DNA from 4 places in the Pseudomonas glycinis genome. Region 4 is predicted to be linked to each of the others. Evidence: predicted binding sites of a transcription regulator. Region 4 holds the regulator's gene; each other region holds the start of a gene.
The links. The regulator FliA, encoded in region 4, starts transcription of late flagellar genes. The targets are predictions, from matches to a motif close to CTAAAGTTTNNNNNNNNNNNGCCGNTAA.
Positions count from the first base shown of each region.

Region 1: a site for FliA is predicted at 1,408-1,435, ahead of ACYSTU_RS01760 (methyl-accepting chemotaxis protein). Genes of this name have one in related genera too.
Region 2: a site for FliA is predicted at 1,482-1,509, ahead of ACYSTU_RS18380 (methyl-accepting chemotaxis protein). Genes of this name have one in related genera too.
Region 3: a site for FliA is predicted at 1,301-1,328, ahead of ACYSTU_RS09420 (methyl-accepting chemotaxis protein). Genes of this name have one in related genera too.

Region 1 covers NZ_JBTYHF010000001.1:391,014-393,214, forward strand. The annotation lists gene ACYSTU_RS01760 (methyl-accepting chemotaxis protein) at 1-1,293, opposite strand, end outside; gene ACYSTU_RS01765 (transporter) at 1,570-2,201, shown strand, end outside.
Region 2 covers NZ_JBTYHF010000007.1:257,857-260,057, forward strand. The annotation lists gene ACYSTU_RS18380 (methyl-accepting chemotaxis protein) at 1-1,353, opposite strand, end outside; gene ACYSTU_RS18385 (undecaprenyl-diphosphate phosphatase) at 1,659-2,201, shown strand, end outside.
Region 3 covers NZ_JBTYHF010000003.1:405,756-407,956, reverse strand. The annotation lists gene ACYSTU_RS09420 (methyl-accepting chemotaxis protein) at 1-1,224, opposite strand, end outside; gene ACYSTU_RS09415 (hypothetical protein) at 1,507-1,761, shown strand; gene ACYSTU_RS09410 (lipocalin family protein) at 1,791-2,201, shown strand, end outside.
Region 4 covers NZ_JBTYHF010000016.1:4,638-6,838, forward strand. The annotation lists gene fleN (flagellar synthesis regulator FleN) at 1-592, shown strand, start outside; gene fliA (RNA polymerase sigma factor FliA) at 589-1,329, shown strand; gene ACYSTU_RS26365 (chemotaxis response regulator CheY) at 1,497-1,868, shown strand; gene ACYSTU_RS26370 (protein phosphatase CheZ) at 1,887-2,201, shown strand, end outside.

The DNA of each region.
Region 1 (2,201 bases), on a different contig from region 4:
CTGAATGATCTGGTTGATCTCGATGATCGACTCCGCCGTGCGCTGAGCGAGATTGCGCACCTCATCGGCGACGACGGCAAAACCACGCCCGGCCTCGCCCGCCCGCGCCGCTTCGATGGCCGCGTTGAGCGCCAGCAGGTTGGTCTGTTCGGCGATGCCACGAATCACTTCCAGCACCTTGCCGATACGACCGCTGTCGGTTTCCAGGCGACGGATCACCGTGGCGGTGTTGGCGATCTCGCCGCGCATCTGCGTGATCGAATGGATGGTGGTCTGCATGACCTTTTCACCCTGCTGCGCCGACTGATCGGCATCGTCGGCAGCACGTGCGGCATCGGCGGCGTGACGGGCGACTTCCTGGGCTGTGGCGGACATTTCATTCATCGCCGTGGCCACTTGATCCGTGCGGTTGAATTGCTCGCTGGTGCCGCCGGCCATGGTCGTGGCAATGGCGTTCAACTCGCCGCTGGCGCTGTCCAGATCACCGGCGCTGCGTTGCAAACGAGTGAAGGTGTCCGCCAGAAAATCGCGCAGAGTGTTCGCTGCGGCGGCGAGGTTGCCCAGTTCATCGCGACGCTCGCTGACAACACGTTCAGCCAACTGGCCACGGCTCAAGCGGGTGACGTAATCGATGAGGTTGCGGATCGGTTCGATCAGGTTGCGGCTGACCAGCCACAGGCTCAGCAGACCGATCAGCAAGCCTGATGCGAGCATCACCAACAGGCCCAGCCACACGGTACGGTCAGCGCTGGCGCTGATCAATGCCGACTGCGCGGTGCCCTGCTCGCGCAGCTCGGCGACCAGTGCGCTCATCTGCTCGCTGGCGGCGCGATCAACGCCTTTGACCGCTGCGTCGCCGGCGCTCGGATCACCACCGGCAGCCACGTAGGCATCGCGGCCTTTCTGGTAGGCCGCGCCCAACTGGCGATGCTCTTCGCGCAAGCGGTCGATGCGGGATTTGAGATTGGCCTCGATGCCTTTCTGGCCGGCCAGTTCGCCGAGAATATTCTGCACGTCGCGCTGACGCTCTTCGAACTGGCTCCAGTATTTCGCCAGATCCGCCGGTTGCTTGCCGCGCAGCAGAACGTTTTTCCATTCCTGCACCTGCACTTTGAATTGCAGGTTGGCTTCATCGATCAGTTGCGACGTGTGCAACGGGCCGGCGATCAACTGGCTATAGCTTTGCACACCGTTGGAGAGGAAATGAAAGCAGGCCAGCGCGATCAACAATATCGCCAGCAGACTGCCGCTCAGCAGGGCGAGAATTTGCGTTCTCAGGGATTTTTGCAGCATTGCAAGGTACTCGAAGCAGGGATGAGGCACGCCCGAGCGGACGTGAAAAATGGCCGGACTTCCCTGTCGACGTACCATGGCCAAGGGCCGATGGCGCGCAACCTAACTCACCTGAGATCGGCGCGCCAGAGCGCTTCTTGAGAATCTTCCGACAGTCGGTAACGCGTTGATTTGCAGTCACTTTACTGTCACAAAACGGTCATGTTGGCTTGCGATCATGCCGCTCAGGTGAACCTGAAAATCCCCCACCAGACACCCTCCTCCCAGCGAGCCGCCATGAACCACAGCCTCGATATCAGCCATCGCGCCCCGGACCTGTTTGGCTTGCTCTACGGCTTTCGCTTCCTGCCCGGAGAGCGCGGGCGCGAGATCGATTCGGCGACGGCTTTGCGCTGTTTGCAGGACGACGGCGACAGCGAAGAGTTTCTCTGGCTGCACCTGAACCTGGCCCACGCCGCGTGCGAGCGCTGGATGAAAAGTCATCTGCAATTACCCGAGGAGTTTTTCGAAGCGCTGCACGAAGGTTCGCGTTCGACGCGCATCGAGCATGTCGATTCGGCGCTGCTGGCGGTGGTCAACGATGTGGTGTTCAACCTCAGCAGCATGGTCTCCTCCGACGTGTCGACGCTGTGGGTCTGCGTGCGCAGCAAACTGATCGTCAGCGCGCGCCTGCAACCGCTGCATTCGGTAGATAAATTGCGCTCGTCGGTAAAGGCCGGCGAGTGCTTTCGCTCGCCCTCGGAATTGCTCGTGCATCTACTGCGCGATCAAGGTGAGGTGCTAACGCAGATCGTGCGCAAGACCAGCCTGAGTGTTGATCAGGTCGAAGACGAACTGCTCTCCTCGCGCCTGTCGACCAATCGCGCCGAACTTGGTGCCAACCGTCGCGTGCTGGTGCGTCTGCAACG
Region 2 (2,201 bases), on a different contig from region 4:
GCTGTCGCCGATCACCTTCACCGCAGCCTCCGAGTGATTCTGCAAACGCTCGATCATCGACTGAATTTCAGCGGTCGATTTCTGCGTACGCTGGGCCAGCAAGCGCACCTCATCGGCCACCACGGCGAACCCGCGACCCTGTTCACCCGCACGCGCCGCTTCAATCGCCGCGTTCAAGGCCAGCAGATTGGTCTGCTCGGCAATCGAGCGAATCACTTCCAGCACGCTGCCAATCTGCGTGCTCTCCGCCGCCAGGGTGCGGATCACTTCCACCGCCTGATCGATCGTGCCGGAGAGCTTGTCGATCTGTTGCAGGCTGCCGTCAATGTTGATCTGGCCCTGTTGCGCCTGCGCTTCGGCATCACGCATTTCGGCGGCGGCGTGTTCGGCGTTTTTCGCCACGTCCTGCACGCCGTAGGTGACTTCGTTGATCGCCGTGGCGACCAGTTCCATCTGCTGCGATTGCTGCTGACTGCGCTGCTGCGCTTGCGAGGCATCGTTGCCAAGCTCGCTGGAAGACTGGCCCAAAGCGCTGGCCGAGACCTGCAGATCACCAATCACTCGGCGCAACTTGGCCGTGAACGCATTGAAGTGATGGGCCAGTTCAGTGACCTCATCCTTGCCGTGGGTATCGAGGCTGCGGGTCAGGTCGCTTTCGCCGCTGGCGATGTTCGCCATGGCATTCACGGTCTCCTGCAACGGACGGACGATGCTGCGTGCGATCAGGATCACCAGCAGCGCCATGATCAGCGCAATCGCCAGGCCGATCGCCGACGCCTTGATCATTTGTCCTTGGAATTCTGCCTGCACATCGTCGACGTAAACGCCGGAACCAATCACCCAGCCCCACGGCTCAAACAGCTTCACATACGAGGTCTTCGCAACGGGGTCAGTAGCCCCCGGTTTCGGCCAGCGATAATTGACCATGCCCGCGCCTTTGGCCTTGGCAATGGCGACCATCTCGTTGAACACCGCAAAGCCGTCCGGGTCGCGGATCGCCGAAAGATTCTGGCCTTCGAGCTTGGGATTGGTCGGGTGCATGACCATCACGGGCGTGAGGTCGTTGATCCAGAAGTAGTCGCTCTGGTCATAGCGCAGGCCACGGATCGCGGTCAGCGCCTGCTTTTGCGCGGCATCCCTGGTCACGGTGCCGGCCGTTTCCAGGCCGTGGTAATAGGTGAGCAGGCCACTGGCGGTCTGCACTACGTGCTGGGTTTTCTGCGCCTTGGCGTGGTAGAGGTCGTCGTGGATCTGCTTGAGCATCAGCACGCCCAAGGTCAGCAACATGACCACCGCCACGATCAAGATGAGCCACAAGCGTCGGCTGATCGACACACTGCGCAAGCTGTTCATAACGCTGTCACTCCGGATTCTTGTTCTTGTAATAAACGATCGCCAGCATCCAGCCACCGCTGTGGGCTTGCGATTGCGCGACTTGAGCCGCCTAACGCGGGGAGCGCTATTAAGGCTTGTCTGTTAGGATTTCGGCCCCGCGCGCAAAAACCTGAATCCGGTTTTGATATTTCACGGAATTTTTACCGTTTCGTGTGGATCCTGTGCGCGCGCAATCGCTACAGCTTTTACCGGCTACGCTGGACGCAGTGAACGAAAAAAATACTATCGGGGCATGCCCGCGCGCATCGCTCTCTGGGGGATTGATGGATCTTTGGACCGCCTTGCAGGCACTGATTCTAGGAGTTGTAGAAGGGCTGACGGAGTTTTTGCCCATTTCGAGTACCGGACACCAGATCATCGTCGCCGACTTGCTGAACTTCGGCGGCGAACGGGCCATGGCGTTCAACATCATCATCCAGCTCGGCGCGATCCTCGCGGTGGTCTGGGAATTTCGCCGCAAGATCCTCGACGTGGTGATCGGCCTGCCGACCCAACCGAGCGCACGACGTTTCACCGCCAACCTGCTGATCGCCTTTTTGCCCGCCGTGGTGCTGGGGGTGATCTTTGCCGACCTGATTCACGAATACCTGTTCAACCCGATCACCGTGGCGGCGGCGCTGGTCATCGGCGGCATCATCATGCTCTGGGCCGAACAGCGCCAACATGAAGTCCACGCCGAAACCGTCGACGAGATCCGCTGGACCGACGCGCTGAAAATCGGCTTCGCGCAATGCCTGGCGATGATTCCCGGCACCTCGCGTTCCGGCTCGACGATCATTGGCGGTTTGCTGTTCGGTCTGTCACGC
Region 3 (2,201 bases), on a different contig from region 4:
GGCGTTCTGGGCGATTTCCTGAGCGGCGGCGCCTAGCTGATTGATCGCGGCGGCGACGCTGTTGGTGCGGCTGGCCTGCTGGTCGGAGTTGTACATCGACGAGTTCGAGGCAGCGACCACACGCAGGGCGACTTCGTTGACCTGGCCGGTGGCCGAGGACACTTCGCGGATCGACGTATGAATGCGTTCGACGAAGCGGTTGAACGAAGTGCCCAGCGCGCCGAATTCATCGTTGCCGTGAATCACCAGACGCTTGGTCAGGTCGCCTTCGCCTTCAGCGATGTCATGCATCGCGCGGCCCATGGTCAGCAGTGGCTGCATCAGCACGCGAATCAGCATGCCGAGCAGGCCGATGATGATCAGCACCGCGATGACCATGGCGATCAGCGCCGAGGTGCGGAATTCGCTGAGCATCGAGAACGCGGTGTCTTTATCGAGCACCAGCGCCACGTACCAGTCAGCCGATGGCACTCCGTTGACGCGAGTGAAGGAAATCAACTGGGTCTTGCCGTCGAACTCGACTTCTTTCAGGCCCGGGCTGACTTGAGGCGCGCCGTTCGGATAGGCCTCGGCGAGGGTCTTGAGCACCAGTTTGCTGTCCGGGTGAATCAGGATCTTGCCTTCGGCGCTGACGATGAACGCATGACCGTGGCCGCCGAAGTTCAGCGAGTTGATGATCGCGCTGACGCTGGTCAGATCGATGTCGGCCCCGGCCACGCCGAGCATCTGGCCCTGACGCTGCACCGGCGTCGCGACGGTGATCACCAGTTTGCCCGACGAAGCGGCAATGTACGGTTCGGTGACGATGGTCTGCTGTGCGCTATTGGCGGCTTTGTACCAGCCGCGCGCCCGTGGATCGTAGTCCGGCGCGCGGTTGCCGGCCGGCACCGAGAACATCACACCGTCAGCGCCACCGAAATAGCTGAGCTGGAAATTGCCGGTGTAGGCGGGCAGGTCAATGATGCGTTTGAGGCTGGCGGGCGCGTTGCCGTCAACGGCGACTTGCTGCGACAGCGATTGCAGCAGCTGAATGCGGCTTTCCAGCCAGGTCTGGATGTTGCTGGTGGTCAGGCTGCCCAGTTCCTGCATGGTCGCTTCGGTGCTGCTGCTCAAGGCCTGACGCTGGCGGTAGTCGTTGAAGAGGATGAAACAGGCGAACGCAACGGCCACCACAAGGGCAGCAGCCAGCAGAATCTTGTGGCTGAATTTCATGTTTCTGGTCATCGAATGAACTACCGCGAGGGGGCTGGTCAGGAAAGGGTGGCAATTTGCCATATTCGGCAGCGTTGCGCTGCTCTTATTTTCGACCGCGCCGCGCCAAAGATTAGGCGTTTGCAGGGAAAGTCGACGAAATGCTCGACGGCTTCACAAAGTTTTTGATTTACCGACAAAAGCCGGACGGGCGGCCTGATAAATAGGCGTTCGGTCACGGAACCAGATGACACTTTTCTCTTCTAAGCTTCTGGTTGGCACCATGCCATCCCCCCTCGTTCCAGGAGTTTCACCATGTCGCTGCGATCTATCGCCCTGCTGTCGTTTTGCGTGCTGTTGGCCGCATGCAGCAAGGTCAATCAGGAAAACTACTCCAAGCTCTCGGCCGGCATGGCCAAGTCCGAAGTGGAAACCCTTCTCGGCAAGCCCACTGATTGCTCGGGCGCGCTCGGTATGTCCAGCTGTACCTGGGGCGACAAGAACAGCTTTATCAGCGTGCAATACGCCGGTGACAAAGTGCTGATGTTTTCCGGCCAAGGCCTGAAGTAAACCGGGGCTTCGCGCCCACGGAGAAAAAAATGAAGCGGTTATTGCTGATCCTTTTTGCTGGCCTGGTACTGGCTGGCTGCGCCACTTCCGGCGTCGACCCGTTGGCGCCCAAGACCGTCAACAGCGTCAATCTCAAGCGTTATCAGGGCACCTGGTATGAACTGGCACGCTTGCCGATGTACTTCCAGCGCCACTGCGCGCAATCCGAAGCCCATTACACCCTCAAGCCTGACGGTAACGTCGGCGTGCTCAACCGTTGCCTGACCCCGGAGTGGCAGTGGGAAGAAGCCAAGGGCACGGCTTATCCACAAGTGCCGGGCAAGACCGACAAGCTCTGGGTCGAATTCGATAACTGGTTCTCGCGCCTGGTGCCGGGTGTGGCGAAGGGCGAGTACTGGGTGTTGTACGTCAGCGACGATTACAAGACCGCCATCGTCGGC
Region 4 (2,201 bases):
CCCGGGCGGGATTCGCATCGTGCCGGCGGCCTCCGGCACGCAGAGCATGGTGCACCTGAGCCCGGCGCAACACGCCGGCCTGATCCAGGCGTTCAGCGACATCGGCGACAATCTCGACGTGCTGGTGATCGACACCGCTGCGGGTATTGGTGACTCGGTAGTCAGTTTCGTTCGTGCCGCCCAGGAAGTGTTGCTGGTGGTCTGCGACGAGCCGACTTCGATCACCGATGCTTACGCGCTGATCAAGTTGCTCAACCGCGATTACGGCATGAACCGCTTCCGCGTGCTGGCCAACATGGCGCAGAGCCCGCAGGAAGGGCGCAACCTGTTCGCCAAGTTGACCAAGGTCACGGATCGCTTCCTTGACGTCGCCCTACAATACGTCGGCGCGGTGCCGTACGACGAAAGCGTGCGCAAAGCGGTGCAGAAGCAGCGCGCCGTCTACGAAGCCTTTCCCCGTTCCAAGTGCGCGCTGGCCTTCAAGGCCATCGCCCAGAAGGTCGACACCTGGCCGCTGCCGGCCAACCCGCGCGGGCATCTGGAATTTTTCGTCGAGCGTCTCGTGCAGCAAACCGCAGGGCCTGTGATATGACCGCCAGTGGCATGAATCTTTACAAAAAGTCGGCGCGTGACGCGCAATACGAATTGATCGAGCGTTACGCGCCACTGGTCAAGCGCATTGCCTATCACTTGCTGGCGCGCCTGCCGGCCAGCGTGCAGGTCGAAGACCTGATCCAGGCCGGGATGATCGGTTTGCTCGAAGTCTCGACCAAATACGACGCCAGCAAAGGCGCCAGTTTCGAAACGTACGCGGGCATTCGAATCCGCGGCGCGATGCTCGATGAAGTGCGCAAAGGGGATTGGGCGCCACGCTCGGTTCACCGTAATACCAGGATGGTCAGCGACGCGATTCGCTCGATTGAAGCTAAAACCGGCCGTGACGCTAAAGATCACGAGGTTGCGGCCGAACTCCAATTGAGTCTCGACGATTACTACGGGATTCTGAATGACACCTTGGGCAGTCGCCTGTTCAGTTTCGACGACCTGTTGCAGGACGGCGAACACGAAGGGCTGCACGAGGATGGCGCGAGTGCTCATATGGAGCCGTCACGCGATCTGGAAGATGAACGCTTCCAGGCGGCGCTGGCGGACGCGATTGCCAATTTGCCGGAGCGTGAGCGACTGGTGTTGGCGCTGTACTACGACGAAGAGCTGAACCTCAAGGAAATCGGTGAAGTCCTTGGCGTCAGTGAATCGCGGGTCAGCCAGTTACACAGCCAGTGCGCGGCCCGTCTGCGGGGGCGTTTGGGGGAGTGGCGAGCGCGCTGAAGGCAGTGTGGGGACACTGCGAAACGAGGCTGGTGCGGTGATGAACGGCGCCGGTCTCGATCCGTTGTGCTCCAGACAAACTTCGAGTGCTATGCCGATTGATTGAAGTGGCGCGTCCAGGTGCTGGGCGCGTTTAAGACTGCTTGGAGGTCGAATTGAACAAAGACATGAAAATCCTCATCGTTGATGACTTCTCAACGATGCGGCGGATCATCAAGAACCTGCTGCGCGATCTTGGGTTCACCAACACCGTCGAGGCCGACGATGGCACCACTGCCATTCCGGTGCTCAACAGCGGCAGCATCGACTTTCTGGTAACGGACTGGAACATGCCGGGCATGACCGGTATCGACCTGCTGCGTCACGTGCGCGCCGATGAAAAACTCAAGCACCTCCCGGTGTTGATGGTGACTGCTGAAGCCAAGCGCGAGCAGATCATCGAGGCCGCTCAGGCCGGTGTGAACGGTTACGTGGTCAAACCTTTCACGGCTCAAGCGTTGAAAGACAAAATCGAGAAGATTTTCGAACGCATCGGCTGATGAATGCGCGGGGGAGCTATGGAGCATAACGAATCATCACAGGGCGATTTCGAATCGACCCTGAAAAAACACGCGGTCGAACTGGTCGAGAGCCTTGAAAAAGGCAAGTTCGGCGACGCGGTGCAACTGATCCATGAGCTCAATCAGACCCGTGACCGCGGCCTGTATCAGGAAGTGGGCAAGCTCACACGTGAACTGCACAGTGCGATCGTCAATTTCCAGATTGATCCGCACATGCCGCAGGCCGAGGAAGTGTCGCAAATCACCGACGCCACCGAACGCCTGGGCTATGTGGTCAAGCTGACGGAAGCCGCGGCCAACCGCACCATGGAT